DNA from 4 places in the Enterobacter sp. K510 genome. Region 4 is predicted to be linked to each of the others. Evidence: predicted binding sites of a transcription regulator. Region 4 holds the regulator's gene; each other region holds the start of a gene.
The links. The regulator LexA, encoded in region 4, represses DNA repair genes until DNA is damaged. The targets are predictions, from matches to a motif close to TNCTGTATGTACATACAGNA.

Region 1 (3,971 bases), on a different contig from region 4:
TGGTTTATTAACCGTCATCGTCCCGATGAAATGCGTTTTTTCAAAGAGGCGGTTTTCAGCTATTCCCTCTTTGAGCCAGGCCTGCTGGACGCCGACAACGTCAGCAAAATTTTCTTCAGCTGCGAAAGCCACGAAAAGCTGCTGCCGCTGGAGCAGGCGATCAACGCCCGCTGGGGCGATCGCGTGAACGTGAGTTTTTCCACGCTTACCTGTCTGGAAGTGATGGCGGGCGGCGTCTCGAAAGGGCATGCGCTGGAAGCGGTATCCAAAGCGATGGGCTATGGCTTACAGGATTGCATCGCCTTCGGCGACGGCATGAACGATGCGGAAATGCTCTCGATGGCCGGTAAAGGCTGCATTATGGCGAACGCGCACCAGCGCCTGAAAGATCTGCATCCGGAACTGGAAGTCATCGGCACCAACGCCGACAACGCCGTCCCCAATTATCTGCGTAAACTGTTTCTCGATTGATTAAATAGTAATCAGTTGTCAACCATGAAGTCCGCTACAATGAGTGCTCATTAATCAAAGAGACATTCATTGTGGCGTTACTGATCATCACCACCGTTCTGTGGGCGTTTTCCTTCAGCCTGTTTGGCGAATACCTTGCCGGTCACGTTGACAGCTATTTCGCCGTGCTGGTGCGCGTCGGCCTCGCGGCGCTGGTCTTTTTACCTTTTCTGCGCACCCGCGGGCACGATCTGAAAACCATTGCGCTCTATATGCTGGTGGGCGCCATGCAGCTCGGCATCATGTATATGCTGAGCTTCCATGCTTATCTGTACCTGACGGTTTCGGAACTGCTGCTGTTCACCGTGCTCACGCCGCTGTACATCACCCTGATTTATGATCTGATGAGCAAGCGCCGCCTGCGCTGGGGCTATGCATTTAGCGCCCTGCTGGCGGTGATTGGCGCGGGAATCATCCGTTACGATCAGGTCACCGATCACTTCTGGATGGGCCTGCTGCTGGTGCAGCTGTCAAACATCAGCTTTGCGCTGGGAATGGTGGGCTATAAACGCCTGATGGAAACCCGTCCGATGCCGCAGCATAACGCCTTTGCCTGGTTCTATATGGGCGCGTTCGTGGTGGCGGCGATCGCCTGGTTTATGATGGGCAACGCGCAGAAATTACCGGAAACCACGCTGCAATGGGGCATTCTGGTGTTTCTTGGCGTGGCAGCCTCCGGCATTGGCTACTTCATGTGGAACTATGGCGCCACACAGGTGGATGCGGGCACGCTGGGCATCATGAACAATATGCATGTGCCCGCCGGTCTGCTGGTTAACCTGGCGATCTGGCATCAGCAGCCGCACTGGCCCAGCTTTATCATTGGTGGGTCGGTGATAGTGGCTTCGCTGTGGGTGCATCGCCGGTGGGTCGCTCCGCGCTCCGCACAAAAGGAAGATGATCGCAGGCATGGTTCCGCGCTGAGCGAATAAAGGCTTCCGTTACCGGCTGACGCTGCTCGCCATCGCGCACGGCGGCGTACAGCCGGCTCCACAGTCCCTCGCCCAGGGTTTTGGTCACGATCAGGCCCTGGCGCTCAAAACTCTCCACCACCCAGTGCGGCAGCGCCGCGATGCCCATTTTTGCCGCTACCATCTGGATCAGCAGCAGCGTGTTATCGACGCTTTTCAGCGCCGGGGTGATGCCTGCCGGTTGCAGGAAATGCCGCCAGATATCCAGCCGGCTGCGCTGCACCGGATAAATCAGCAGCGTTTCGCAGGCTAAATCTTCCGGCGTAATACGCGCTTTTGCCGCCAGCGGATGATCCGGGGCCAGCACCAGCCGCACTTCAAAATCAAACATCGGTGAATAGTGCAGACCGCTGCGCGGCAGAATATCGGAGGTCAGCACCACGTCCAGTTCCCCCTGTTGCAGCGCGGGCTGGGGATCGAAGGTCACGCCGGATTTGAAATCCATCTCCACCTGCGGCCATTTCGCGCGGAAATTTTCCAGCGCCGGGGTCAGCCACTGAATGCAGCTGTGGCATTCAATGGCAATGCGCAGCGTCGTCTGCTGCGGCTCGTTGCAGTCCTGAAGCGCCCGGCTGATTTGCGGCAGTACCTGATTCGCCAGCTGTAACAGGATCTCGCCCTGCGGCGTAAAGCGCAGCGGCTGACTCTTACGCACAAATAACCGAAAGCCAAGGCGCTGCTCCAGATCGCTGAACTGGTGGGAGAGGGCGGATTGCGTCTGATGCAGCGTGGCTGCCGCCGCCGCCAGCGATCCGCTATTCCGTAACGCCTGTAGCGTTTTCAGATGTTTAATCTCGATCATGAAAGTCCTTCACTCCGGCATGAACAATTTGCGCTTGAGGAATATACAGTAACTGCCAATTATAGATGTGTAAACATCTGGACGGCTAAAAATCCAATGTCTTTTAAATTTATGGTGCGTTGGCTGCGTTCACTCACCCCGGTCACTTACTGATGTGAGCTCCCGGGGATGAGCAAACTTGCCGCCTTCCCTAAATTCAAAATCCACAGGATTTATAATTCATTAGAGGAAGAAATTATGACAATCCGCAACCACACCCTCGGTTTCCCTCGCGTTGGCCTGCGTCGCGAGCTGAAAAAAGCGCAAGAAAGCTACTGGGCGGGTAACACCAACCGTGAAGAATTACTGGCGGTGGGACGCGAACTGCGCGCCCGCCACTGGGATCAACAAAAACAGGCGGGCATTGACTTGCTGCCGGTGGGCGATTTCGCCTGGTACGACCATGTTCTGACCACCAGCCTGCTGCTCGGCAACGTGCCGGCTCGTCATCAGAACAACGATGGATCCGTCGACATCGACACCCTGTTCCGCATTGGCCGTGGCCGTGCGCCGACCGGCGAACCGGCTGCGGCCGCAGAAATGACCAAATGGTTTAACACCAACTATCACTACATGGTGCCGGAATTCACCAAAGGCCAGCAGTTCAAACTCACCTGGACGCAGCTGCTGGAAGAGGTGGATGAAGCGCTGGCATTGGGCCATAACGTCAAACCTGTGCTGCTGGGGCCGGTGACGTACCTGTGGCTCGGCAAAGTGAAAGGCGAGCAGTTTGATCGTCTGAGCCTGCTGGACGATATTCTGCCGGTCTATCAGCAGGTGCTGGGCGAGCTGGCGAAACGCGGCGTTGAGTGGGTGCAGATTGACGAACCGGCGCTGGTGCTGGAGCTGCCGCAGGCGTGGCTGGACGCGTTCAAACCGGCCTACGATGCCCTAACCGGACAGGTCAAACTGCTGCTGACCACCTATTTTGAAGGCGTGACGCCCAACCTCGACACCATCACGGCACTGCCGGTGCAGGGGCTGCATGTGGATCTGGTACACGGCAAGGATGACGTCAATGAACTGCATCGCCGTCTGCCGTCCGACTGGCTGCTGTCCGCCGGTTTAATTAATGGCCGTAACGTCTGGCGTGCCGATCTGACAGAGAAATATGCGCAGATCCAGCCGATTGTCGGTAAACGCGATCTGTGGGTGGCGTCGTCCTGCTCGCTGCTGCACAGCCCAATCGATCTCTCGGTGGAAACCCGTCTTGATGCAGAAGTTAAAAGCTGGTTCGCCTTTGCGCTACAAAAATGTGAAGAACTGGCGCTGCTGCGCGATGCGCTGAACAGCGGCGATACGGCAAAACTGACAGAATGGAGCGCCCCGATCCAGGCGCGTCGCAGTTCAGCGCGGGTACATAACCCCGCCGTGGAGCAGCGTCTGGCGGCCATCACCCCGCAGGACAGCCAGCGCCAGAGTGCTTATGCAGAACGCGCAAAAGCCCAGCGTGAACGCTTCAACCTGCCGGCGTGGCCGACAACGACCATCGGCTCCTTCCCGCAGACCACCGAGATCCGCGGCCTGCGTCTGGATTTCAAACAGGGACGTTTGGACGCGGGCAATTACCGCACCGGCATCGCCGGACATATCAAACAGGCAATTGCCGAACAGGAACGCTTAGGGCTGGATGTGCTGGTGCACGGCGA
Region 2 (3,971 bases), on a different contig from region 4:
CGCCCCCGAAGCGTGGTGGAGGTGTTGTATGTGCGAACTGCTCGGGATGAGCGCCAATGTGCCTACCGATATTTGCTTCAGCTTTACCGGGCTTGTACAGCGCGGAGGCGGCACCGGGCCGCATAAAGACGGCTGGGGTATTACCTTTTACGAAGGCAAAGGCTGTCGCACGTTCAAAGATCCACAGCCCAGCTATAACTCGCCGATAGCAAAGCTGGTACAGGATTATCCCATCAAATCCTGCTCCGTTATCGCCCATATTCGCCAGGCAAACCGTGGCGAAGTGGCGCTGGAAAACACCCATCCTTTCACCCGTGAACTCTGGGGTCGCAACTGGACCTACGCCCACAATGGCCAGCTGACCGGCTATAAATCGCTGGAAACCGGCAACTTCCGCCCGGTAGGGGAAACCGACAGCGAAAAAGCCTTTTGCTGGTTGCTGCATAAATTAACCGCGCGCTATCCGCGTACGCCAGGCAATATGGCGGCGGTGTTCAAATACATCGGGACGCTGGCGGAAGAGTTGCGTGAGAAGGGCGTGTTTAACATGCTGCTGTCGGACGGGCGCTACGTGATGGCCTACTGCTCGACTAATCTGTTCTGGATCACAAGGCGCGCGCCCTTTGGCGTGGCGACGCTGCTGGATCAGGACGTGGAGATCGACTTCCAGAAAGAAACCACACCGAATGATGTGGTTACTGTTATCGCCACTCAGCCGTTAACCGGCAATGAAACCTGGCACAAAATCATGCCAGGTGAGTGGGTCTTATTTTGCCTCGGGGAGCGTGTAGTTTGACGCCAGCTGAGGCTGCACAGCGCCTTTAGCGATCGGCTTGCTCACCACGTAACGCCCGTCCACCACCGACACAACAGGCGGTTGATGGGTTGCGGCGAAATAGTCATATCCCGGCTTCAGCTGCTTCCAGAAATCGGCATAGTAAGAATATTTATGACGCGCCATATTGGCGTCGGTCATGCGGAACGGGTAAATGCTCACCTGCACGCTTTGCTGACCAAAAATCAGCGCGCCGGTCACAAACTGGAAGATCTCATCAATGCCGGAATCGGTCATCGCATAGCAGCCGACAGAGACACAGGCGCCATGGATCATCAGGTATTTGCCTTCATAACCGTGAGCACGATCGTAGGCGTTCGGGAAACCGATATTGATCGCCTTATAGAAGCGGCTGTCCGGCTTCAGCTGGCTGCGCTGAACGTTATAAAAGCCTTCCGGACTTTTGAAATCGCCCTGACGCTGTTTCGGTCCCAGACCGCCTGAATAGTTACAGATCTTATAACTATCAAGAAGCTGATACTGCTCGCCCATTTTGACGTAGAGATCAAGGGTGCGTTCTTCTTTGAAGATCTGGATGTAAACCGGCGACCCCATCAACTGCTGTTTGTACTCTTTGCTGACCGGCGTGGTTGAACTGTTGCTGCTAAGCAGCCCGGCAAACGAGACGCACGGGATCAAAAGCATCGCAAGAAATAATGCGATTTTGCGCATACTGCTGGTTCCTTGATAAAACGTAATTCACATTGCCAGGACGGCAAAAGGGATCCGAAATCAGACTAATCTGTGTCAGGAGCGCTCACATTAGCACCCCGGTAGTTTTTCGCAAGTCCGGATAAGCGCGTTTACACTATGTTTAATTGCGCCATTGCTATTGATTATCTCATTGCTCACAAAATCATTACAACTGCTTCTCATAAACGGCAGTAAGGCTGTATACTTATCCAGTATGGGTGAGGGTCTGCGATGCGTAAAATAATACACGTTGATATGGACTGCTTTTTCGCAGCAGTGGAAATGCGCGACAACCCCGCGCTGCGTGATATTCCCCTCGCCATCGGCGGCAGCCGGGAAAGACGCGGCGTGATCAGCACTGCCAACTATCCGGCGCGCAAATTTGGCGTGCGCAGCGCCATGCCCACGGCGATGGCCCTGAAGCTTTGCCCGCATCTCACCCTGTTACCCGGTCGTTTCGATGCCTATAAAGAAGCTTCCGCGCATATCCGGGAGATTTTTGCCCGTTACACTTCGCACGTTGAACCCCTTTCCCTTGATGAAGCCTATCTGGATGTCACCGACAGCGTGCACTGTCAGGGCTCGGCCACGCTGATGGCCCGGCAGATCCGCCAGGCCATTTTTGATGAACTTCAGCTCACTGCCTCGGCTGGCATTGCGCCGGTAAAGTTTCTGGCGAAAATTGCCTCCGATCTTAACAAGCCCAACGGTCAGTACGTCATCACCCCGAACGAGGTGTCGCAGTTTCTGCGCACGTTACCCTTATCGAAAATCCCCGGCGTCGGCAAAGTATCGGCGGCGAAGCTGGAAAAGCTGGGATTGCGCACCTGCGAAGACGTACAGCGCGCCGATCTCGCTATGCTGCTCAAGCGCTTTGGCAAATTTGGCCGTGTGCTGTGGGAGCGCAGCCAGGGGATCGACGAGCGGGAGATCACCAGCGAGCGGTTACGCAAATCGGTCGGCGTGGAGCGCACGCTGGCAGACGATATTCATGAGTGGTCAGAATGCGAAGCGCAGATTGATTTTCTTTATGATGAGCTGGAGCGGCGGCTGGCAAAGGTTAAACCGGATCTGCGCATTGCCCGTCAGGGGGTGAAGTTAAAATTCAACGATTTTCAGCTCACCACCCAGGAGCACGTCTGGCCGTGCTTAAACAAAGCCGATTTGCTCGCCATCGCCAGAAAAACCTGGGATGAACGGCGGGGAGGGCGGGGCGTCAGACTGGTGGGGCTGCACGTTACGCTGCTCGATCCACAGCTGGAGCGGCAACTGGTGCTGGGGCTTTAATTGGGGGAAACGTGCCGGGTGGCGCTGCGCTTACCCGGCCTACAGTGTTCATGCAGGCCCGGCAATCCCGTACAACATTGCACGGGCGAGCTGTTGTAGGCCCGGCAAGCGAAGCGCCGCCGGGCGTTTATCACAAAGCTTACGACTTAACCGGGATCGCCTTCAGCAGTTCAGTGAGCAGCGTCCAGTACTGGCCCACGCTTTCAATATGCACCTGCTCATCCGGCGAGTGCGGTCCGGTAATGGTTGGCCCGATAGATACCATATCCATATCCGGATATGGTTTTTTGAACAGACCACATTCCAGGCCCGCATGGATCACCTGAATGTTCGGCGTCTTATCGAACAGACGCTGATAGGTTTCGCGTACCAGCGCCATCACCGGCGAACTGGCGTCCGGCTGCCAGCCTGGGTAGCTGCCTTTGGCGGAAGTTTTCGCGCCAGCCAGCGTCCCGAGGGATTCCAGCATGCTGACCACATACTCTTTACCGCTGTCGATCAGCGAACGGATCAGACAGATGATCTCTGCGCTGTCGTCCTGCATGGTCACCACGCCAACGTTCAGCGAGGTTTCCACCACGCCTTTTGCCACGTCAGAGTTGCGGATCACGCCGTTCGGGGTGGCATTCAGCAGCTGCACGAACGCATCGCGGGACTGGCTGGTCAGCGCGGCTTTATCCGTGGTGGTCGCTTCCAGAACCACGTTCAGGTTCTTCTCTTTCGCTTCCAGCTCGTTTTTCAGAATGTCGAGGTAAGTGCTCGCCAGGGTTTTCAGCTCATCAGCTTTGTCAGCAGACACGGCAACGGTGGCGAAAGCTTCACGCGGGATGGCGTTACGCAGCGTACCGCCGTTGAAATCCACAAGACGCAGATCCAGCGCTTTCGCGTGACCGGCCAGGAAGCGGGCCAGCAGTTTGTTGGCGTTGCCCAGGCCGAGGTGAATATCGCCGCCGGAGTGACCGCCTTTCAGGCCTTTCAGCGTCAGCTTAAAGGTCTGGAAACCCGCCGGGATGGCTTCACGGGACAGCGGCAGGGTGGAGATAAAATCAATCCCGCCCGCGCAGCCCATGTAGATCTCACCCTCTTCTTCAGAGTCGGTGTTGATCAGAATGTCTGCCTGCAGCCAGTTCGCCTGCAAACCAAAGGCGCCGTCCAT
Region 3 (3,971 bases), on a different contig from region 4:
TTTGGTAGTCAGCTGAACGCCTTGAGCTTTGAACGCACCGTTTTCGGTGTCGCCTTTATAGGCTTCGCGGCCCAGCCAGTCGTAACCCAGTTCAAAACCAACGTACGGGTTAACCTGATAGCCACCGAACGCACCAGCACCCAGCTGGTCATTACGGGTCGGGCCGTCGTTGTTGATGAAACCAGTGTCGTGGAATTGGGACCAGCCCAGTTTACCACCGGCATACCAGGTATTATCTTTCGGAGCGGCCTGCGCTACAGTAGCGAAGCCAGCCAGTGCCACTGCAATCGCGATAGCTGTCTTTTTCATTTTTTGCGCCTCGTTATCATCCAAAATTCGCCATGAATTTCTCGCCAGAGAAAACACGGTTTAAATCCTTCACCGGGGGTATTGCTCTAAGTATCTCTACCGATATCTTCGGTTTATGCCGAGCACCCCTGGCGATGTAAAGTCTACAACGTAGTTGGAAACTTACAAGTGTGAAGTCCGTCAGGCATATGAAAAAAAAAGCTTTCTGCGTGCATTATTTAACATTTATGACGAGAATATAATCAATGCAAAACAGCGCAAACCGCACCAGACAGGCATTGCAGCACGATTTCGCTTAAGAACCGGTCAGCCCAGGAATTCACAAAAAAAATCCCAGGAATTATCTTAAACTGGCTTAATGATACAAATTTGAGTGAATTTTTAGCCCGGAAAGCTGTCTTGTGGCGTGAGGATCCCTCCGCACGGGACGCATAATAAAGCCCATCGCATTACCTTCTTCAGCCGCCTGAACCAGACGCTGATGTTCATCATCCGTCAGTTCTTCTGTATGCCAGCCGATAACAACACTGTAATTGCCGGTGCGTAACGCTCTGATCATGGATTCCAGGGTATCATCCGGAGAAAGCTGGCTGATCTGCATCAGTTTGGTCAACGGCAGCCCTGCCGCCTGAACCCACTGACGGCTTAATTTTTGCTGCGGAGTTAACCATAGCTGCCAGCGCGACTGCTGGCCGAGCTGTTGCAGAAGGGGCAGTAACAGCAACTGCGTCATGCCGGGCTGGTCTTCACGATAAACCACTTCGCTGATAAGGCCAGTCGAGTCGCCAGCCGGTTTTGCCTGTGTGCGGTTGCCCGTCATAGCGTTAAGTGTTGATGCACGATTAGCGTAGCCTGAAGTGTACATAATCAATCCAGCCCTGATAGTTACTGTATGGATGTACAGTAACTCCTGGACGTACAAAGATCAACCTCAATTTCTGAAAGCACCTCGCAAATTTGCGGGATAACTGATGTCCGTTAAAAAATCATCTTGCCCACCGCGGACAACTTCCCTATGTTCCTCATTAACGGATCCGTTACTACCAGAAGATGCCTTTATGCCATGATTTTAAAGGAATAATCATGAAAGATATGTCTTATCAACGGATCCATGAATCACGTGAATACCTCTCAGAGCTGGGTACTATTCGCCATCGAACGCTGTTCGGCGGTTACAGTCTTTCCGTTGATGATACGGTGTTCGCCATGGTGGCAAAGGGGGAGCTCTACCTTCGCGCCTGTGAGCAAAGTGCAGAATACCGCGCGCAACATCCGGCTCCGTTATTGACGATGATGAAAAGGGGCAGGCCAGTAGTACTGAACTATTACCGCGTTGATGACAGCTTGTGGCACGACAGGGATACGCTGATGAAGCTTTCCACCTGGTCGCTTGCCGCCGCGTGGAAAGAAAAGATGCAGCGCCTCTGCAAGCCCCGGCTTAAAGATCTACCGAACCTGAATTTTCAGCTGGAGATGCTGCTATGGGAAGCGGGCGTGACGGATGTCCTCACGCTGAAAAAACTGGGCGCTAAAGCGTGCTGGGTCCGGCTACGCACGCTTAATACACATCTGGGCGTTAACGTATTGCTGGCGCTGGAGGGAGCCATCGAAGGGATGCATCAGGCCGCGCTCCCGGCGCAGCAGCGCCAGGCATTGACGACATGGTTTACAGAGTTTGAGGCGGAGCACCGGAAACATCAGCGGACAACCTGACGCTGCAATCGGCTGATTTCAGGAAGCAGCGCTACCACCAAGCCGATCTGCTGTAAAACCAGTGGTTCTTTACTGTCCGGACGGGAATCCACCTGCGTAATGCGATCGGCCAGCTGTGCCAGCGTTTTCTGGACTCGTTCTTCATCAGCGGGGGCGTGGTGTAACGCGTCGTCAACGTAGCACACCGCGTCGTCCAGCAGAGTGAGGATCTCAGCAGAAGTCAGTTTTTCCCGGTGCGCGCCCAGCGCGGAAATGTAGCTGGTAAAAGTGTGGTTGAGGCACAACAGACGGAATGCGGCATCGCGCAGTTCCGTTGACGCGCCTGGCTCTGTTGACATATTGGATACCACCGACGCCAGTTCGGCATCGCGGTTATGGGCATCGCGCCTTGCAATACGGTACGCCATGCGGTTATCACGTCCCTGGTGATACTGCTCAAGGATAGCGTCAAGGTAGCGGCAGTTCGCATCAATGGCCCGTTCCAGCACGCGTGGAAGATTACGAAAACGCCAGTCCGGCCAGATAAAGCTCACCGCAGCCCAGGCAATCGCACAGCCGATAAGGGTGTCAATAATACGCGGAATGGCAACTTCAAAGCCTTCCCCGAGCAGATTAAAGCACAGCAGTACCAGCAGGGTAATAAACATGGTGGCATGGGCGTACTGCACATTGCGGAAGGCGAAGAACAGCACGCCGGTAATGACGATCAAAATCAGTTGCCCTTCAATGGACGGCACAAAATAGAGCACCGGCAGGCCAATCGCCACGCCCACCAGCGTGCCGATAATACGCAGCGCCAGACGGTGCCGGGTGGCGTTGTAGTTGGGCTGGCAGACAAAGAGGCTGGTCAGCAGGATCCAGTAACCGTGTTCCAGGCCGGTAAACTGTATAAAAGCGTAACCGACACACAACACCACAGACATGCGTATGGCGTGGCGAAAAAGTGCTGATTCCGGCGACAGATTGCGGCTGAGGCGGGCGCGAATGTCGCTCATGCCGTTAAGACCCTCATCCGCCAGCATGTTATCGGTGTCGTTGCGCGGCAGGGTCTGCGCCTGCCCAGATTCGATCGTCGCCAGTTGTGCGTCAATCGCGCGAAGGTTTTGCAGCAGAAAGCCCAGCGCTTTCATCTGTTCGTCAGACGTGCCGTCGCCGCGGGCACGCTCCAGCGCGGCATCAAGATGGGTAAAAGCGCGCTCGAAGCGGCCATCATGCTGATAGGGCTCGCGTAATAAAATGCAGCGTGATAAATGCGCGCAGGCCTGCGACTGCATGGAGAGCAGGCGCTGAAAGCGGAACATCACGTCGCTGTAGCGAAACTGTTCCCGCAGCGTCTGATACTGGATATGAGACGAACTGGCGCGCTCGTGGATATCCTGCGCGACAAAGTAGTAGTGCAGGGTTCGCCGGGTGCCGCGCTGCCCACGATCACCACGCAGACGCGTTAATAATGAGCTTTTCGTCTGGTTCAGCGTGGAAACCAGCTGGCCGTTCGCCAGCGCCAGGTCATAGAGCGGCGCCTGGCTTTCATCTTCGATATCGGGATCGAACAGGCGGGATTTCAGCTCCAGAAAATGCGCCAGCTGTTCATAGCAACGCGCAAGGTTGTCCTGTAGCGGGCGGATCGGGAAGACCAGATGACCAATCAGCGTCAACAGGTTAAACCAGACAGCCCCCGCCAGCAGCAGAAGGGGTTGCTGATACCATTGCTCGTAAAGCGAGATGCCGAGCATGGTGTAAATGGCGATCAGCAGACCGCCAAAGGCAATAGTCGCGTAGCGCTGCCCAAGCCCGCCCAGCAGAATAAATCCGCTGGTGGAAATGATCAGCCCCAGCGCAAACAGCCACGGCCACGGGAACAGCAGTTCTACCGAGGCGGAGGCGATAAAAAAGGAGATCAGCGTGATCAGCAGATTACGTAAACGGCCGGCGAGGCGGTCGTCCAGATC
Region 4 (3,971 bases):
CCATAAATCGAGGGCGATGTTCAGCACATTGCCCACCACCAGCAGCACCACAGGCGCGCGGGCATACTGAATACCCAGCAGCCAGCCGAGCAGCACCAGGTTCGCCAGCGATGCCGGGGCGCTCAGCCAGCGGATCTCCAGAAAACGCCGCGCCTGCTCCAGCACCGCGTCGTTGCCGCCCACAATGTGCAGAGTGAGATTAATCAGCGGGGTCTGAAAGAGGATGATGGCGAAACCGGCGATCAGCGCCAGCAGTAAAGGTTGCACCAGCGCCCGCGCCAGGGCGTGAGGATCTTTTGCGCCAAAGGCCTGGGCGGTAAAGCCGGTGGTACTCATGCGCAGAAAAAGCAGCAGCATAAACAGGAAGCTGGTGGCCATGGCGCCAACCGCCACGCCGCCCAGATAAACCGGGCTGTCGAGATGACCAATGACTGCGGTATCCACTAGCCCCAACAGCGGCACGGTGATATTGGAAAAAATCATCGGCAGCGCAAGACGCCACAACGCTTTGTCGGAAGTCGTCAGAAAGGCCACGTTGAATTACCAGAAGGGAAACGGACGCGCGGCGGCAATCATGATGTTGCCGCCGCGTGGAAAGAAGAGATTAGAGCCACTCACCGTTGCGGATCACGCCGACGGCCAGCCCTTCGATGGTGAAACTCTGCTCGCGCAGGTCAACCACGATAGGAGAAAACTCGCTGTTTTCCGGCAGCAGCTGCACGGTATTACCCTGACGCTTCAGCCGCTTAACGGTCACTTCATCGTCAATACGCGCGACCACGACCTGGCCGTTGCGGGCTTCCTGGGTTTTGTGCACCGCCAGCAGATCGCCGTCCATAATGCCGATATCTTTCATCGACATGCCGCTAACGCGCAGCAGGAAGTCTGCATTGGGTTTAAAGAGATTGGGATCGACCTGATAATGGCCTTCAATGTGTTGCTGCGCCAGCAGCGGTTCACCTGCCGCGACACGCCCGACCAGCGGCAGTCCGTCAACATCTTCAAGCAGTAAACGAATACCGCGGGACGCGCCGGAAACGATCTCCAGTACGCCTTTGCGCGCCAGCGCTTTCAGGTGTTCCTCAGCCGCGTTCGGGGAACGGAACCCCAAGCGCTGCGCGATCTCCGCACGCGTCGGCGGCATGCCTGTCTGGCTGATGTGATCCCGAATGAGATCAAACACCTCTTGCTGCCTGGCCGTTAAAGCTTTCATACCGCCCCCTGGTTGCATATACAGTTATGCTGTGAGTATATACAGGCAAAGTAAAATTTGGAATCGAATTTTGAGCAAAACAGCGGAGTTTGTCGATTTATGCGAGCATTATCGATAATGCGACCACAACAGCATGCCCCAGGTGGCGAGCGCCAGCAGGATGGACATCAGCACCGCCGCCGAGCCCATATCCTTTGCGCGCCCGGAAAGTTCATGAAAATCCGTGCCGATACGGTCCACCACCGCTTCAATCGCGCTGTTCAGAATTTCCACTATCATTACCAGCGCTACCGAGCCGATCAGCAGCACGCGCGTGATAGCGTCCACGTCCAGCCAGCAGGCAATGGCAATCGCCAGGATCACCGCTACCGCTTCCTGACGAAACGCCGCTTCGTTGATCCAGGCGGCGCGAACGCCTTTCCAGGAGTACCCTGCTGCTTTTATGATGCGAGTAAACCCAGTGGTATTATTGGCCATCAAAAGAACCTTTTTATGTAATTAGCGTCAATGTCTATGCAAGCAGACCTTGGTACAACAGAATTTACGCGCGCTTTCTGATATTCTTGCGGCGCAACAGGATTATTAACCAGAGGCTTCACATCGTATATGTCCGGCTGGCCACGAATTTACTACAAATTACTTAATTTACCATTAGGCGCGTTGGTAAAAAGCAAGCCCATTCCGGCAGAACCTGCCCAGGAACTGGGACTTGATACCTCACGCCCTATTATGTACGTCTTACCGTACAACTCGAAGGCAGATTTACTGACCCTGCGCGCGCAGTGTCTGGCAAACGATCTGCCCGATCCGCTGGAGCCACTCGAAATCGACGGCACGCTGCTGCCGCGCTATATCTTTATTCACAGCGGGCCCCGCGTGTTCACCTGGTACACGCCGAAGGAAGAGTCGATCAAGCTGTTCCATGATTACCTCGATCTGCACCGCAGCCACCCCGATCTGGACGTGCAAATGGTACCGGTGTCGGTGATGTTTGGCCGCTCGCCGGGTCGAGAGAAAGGCGAGGTCAACCCGCCGCTGCGTATGCTGAACGGCGTACAGAAATTCTTTGCTATCTCCTGGCTGGGACGCGACAGCTTTGTGCGCTTCTCGCCGCCGGTTTCGCTGCGCCGCATGGCCACCGAACATGGCACTGACAAAATTATCGCCCAGAAACTGGCGCGTGTCGCGCGGATGCATTTTGCCCGCCAGCGTCTGGCCGCGGTCGGCCCGCGCCTGCCTGCGCGTCAGGATCTGTTCAATAAATTGCTGGCCTCAAAAGCCATTGCCCGCGCGGTGGAAGACGAAGCGCGCAGCAAAAAGATCTCCCATGAAAAGGCACAGCAAAATGCCGTCGCCCTGATGGAAGAGATTGCGGCGAACTTCTCCTATGAAATGATCCGCGTCTCTGACCGCATTCTGAGCTTTACCTGGAACCGGCTGTATCAGGGGATCAACGTCCACAACGCCGAGCGCGTGCGTCAGTTGGCCCACGACGGTCACGAGATCGTCTATGTGCCCTGCCACCGCAGCCACATGGATTATCTGCTGCTCTCCTACGTGCTTTACCACCAGGGGCTGGTGCCGCCGCATATCGCCGCCGGTATTAACCTGAACTTCTGGCCCGCCGGGCCGATTTTCCGCCGCCTGGGCGCGTTCTTTATCCGTCGTACCTTCAAGGGCAACAAGCTCTATTCCACGGTGTTCCGTGAGTATCTCGGCGAGCTGTTCAGCCGGGGTTATTCGGTGGAGTACTTTGTGGAAGGCGGTCGTTCCCGTACCGGGCGTCTGCTCGATCCGAAGACCGGCACCCTGTCGATGACCCTTCAGGCGATGTTACGCGGCGGCACCCGTCCTATTACGTTAGTGCCGATTTACATCGGCTACGAGCACGTGATGGAAGTGGGCACTTACGCCAAAGAGCTGCGCGGCGCGACCAAAGAGAAAGAGAACCTGATGCAGATGGTGCGTGGCTTAAGCAAGCTGCGTAATCTGGGCCAGGGTTATGTGAACTTTGGCGAGCCGATCCCGCTGAACGCGTATCTCAATCAGCATGTGCCGGAGTGGCGCGAAGCGATCGATCCTATTGAAGCGGTGCGCCCGGCGTGGCTGACGCCGACGGTGAATACCATCGCCGCCGAGCTGATGGTGCGCATTAACAACGCCGGTGCGGCGAACGCCATGAACCTGTGTTCGACGGCGCTGCTGGCGTCACGCCAGCGTTCGCTGACCCGCGAACAGCTGACCGAGCAGCTGGATTGTTATCTGGATCTGCTGCGCAATGCGCCTTATTCAGAAGACGCCACCGTTCCGGCCAGCACCGCGTCCGGGCTTATCGATCACGCGCTGCAAATGAACAAGTTTGAAGTCGAGAAAGATACCATCGGCGACATCATCATTCTGCCGCGCGAGCAGGCGGTGCTGATGACCTACTATCGTAACAACATCGCGCATATGCTGGTTCTGCCTTCCCTGATGGCGGCTATCATTACCCAGCATCGCCATATCTCCCGCGAGGAGATGCTGCGTCATGTTGAAGCGCTGTATCCAATGCTGAAAGCCGAGCTGTTCCTGCGCTGGGAAAAAGAGGCGTTAGGAGAGGTACTGGATACCCTGACCACCGAACTGCTGCGCCAGGGGCTGATCATTGATAAAGACGATCGTCTGCATATCAATCCGTCACGCTCCCGCACGCTGCAACTGCTGGCGGCCGGCGCCCGTGAAACGCTGCAACGCTATGCCATCACCTTCTGGCTGCTGA

Region 1: metR (HTH-type transcriptional regulator MetR) is a predicted target of LexA. The motif match lies at 2,315-2,334, and genes of this name have one in related genera.
Region 2: dinB (DNA polymerase IV) is a predicted target of LexA. The motif match lies at 1,724-1,743, and genes of this name have one in related genera.
Region 3: sulA (SOS-induced cell division inhibitor SulA) is a predicted target of LexA. The motif match lies at 1,196-1,215, and genes of this name have one in related genera.

Annotation. Positions count from the first base shown of each region.
Region 1 is NZ_JBNRLQ010000005.1:209,709-213,679, forward strand. It holds gene yigL (sugar/pyridoxal phosphate phosphatase YigL) at 1-471, shown strand, start outside; gene ACQUTD_RS10745 (carboxylate/amino acid/amine transporter) at 543-1,442, shown strand; gene metR (HTH-type transcriptional regulator MetR) at 1,330-2,283, opposite strand; gene metE (5-methyltetrahydropteroyltriglutamate--homocysteine S-methyltransferase) at 2,521-3,971, shown strand, end outside.
Region 2 is NZ_JBNRLQ010000003.1:476,568-480,538, reverse strand. It holds gene ACQUTD_RS07690 (class II glutamine amidotransferase) at 29-796, shown strand; gene dpaA (peptidoglycan meso-diaminopimelic acid protein amidase) at 767-1,507, opposite strand; gene dinB (DNA polymerase IV) at 1,760-2,815, shown strand; gene pepD (cytosol nonspecific dipeptidase) at 2,955-3,971, opposite strand, start outside.
Region 3 is NZ_JBNRLQ010000004.1:64,119-68,089, forward strand. It holds gene ompA (porin OmpA) at 1-309, opposite strand, end outside; gene sulA (SOS-induced cell division inhibitor SulA) at 665-1,174, opposite strand; gene ACQUTD_RS08070 (TfoX/Sxy family DNA transformation protein) at 1,393-2,022, shown strand; gene yccS (YccS family putative transporter) at 2,007-3,971, opposite strand, start outside.
Region 4 is NZ_JBNRLQ010000009.1:33,217-37,187, reverse strand. It holds gene dinF (MATE family efflux transporter DinF) at 1-534, opposite strand, end outside; gene lexA (transcriptional repressor LexA) at 605-1,213, opposite strand; gene ACQUTD_RS16040 (diacylglycerol kinase) at 1,322-1,690, opposite strand; gene plsB (glycerol-3-phosphate 1-O-acyltransferase PlsB) at 1,820-3,971, shown strand, end outside.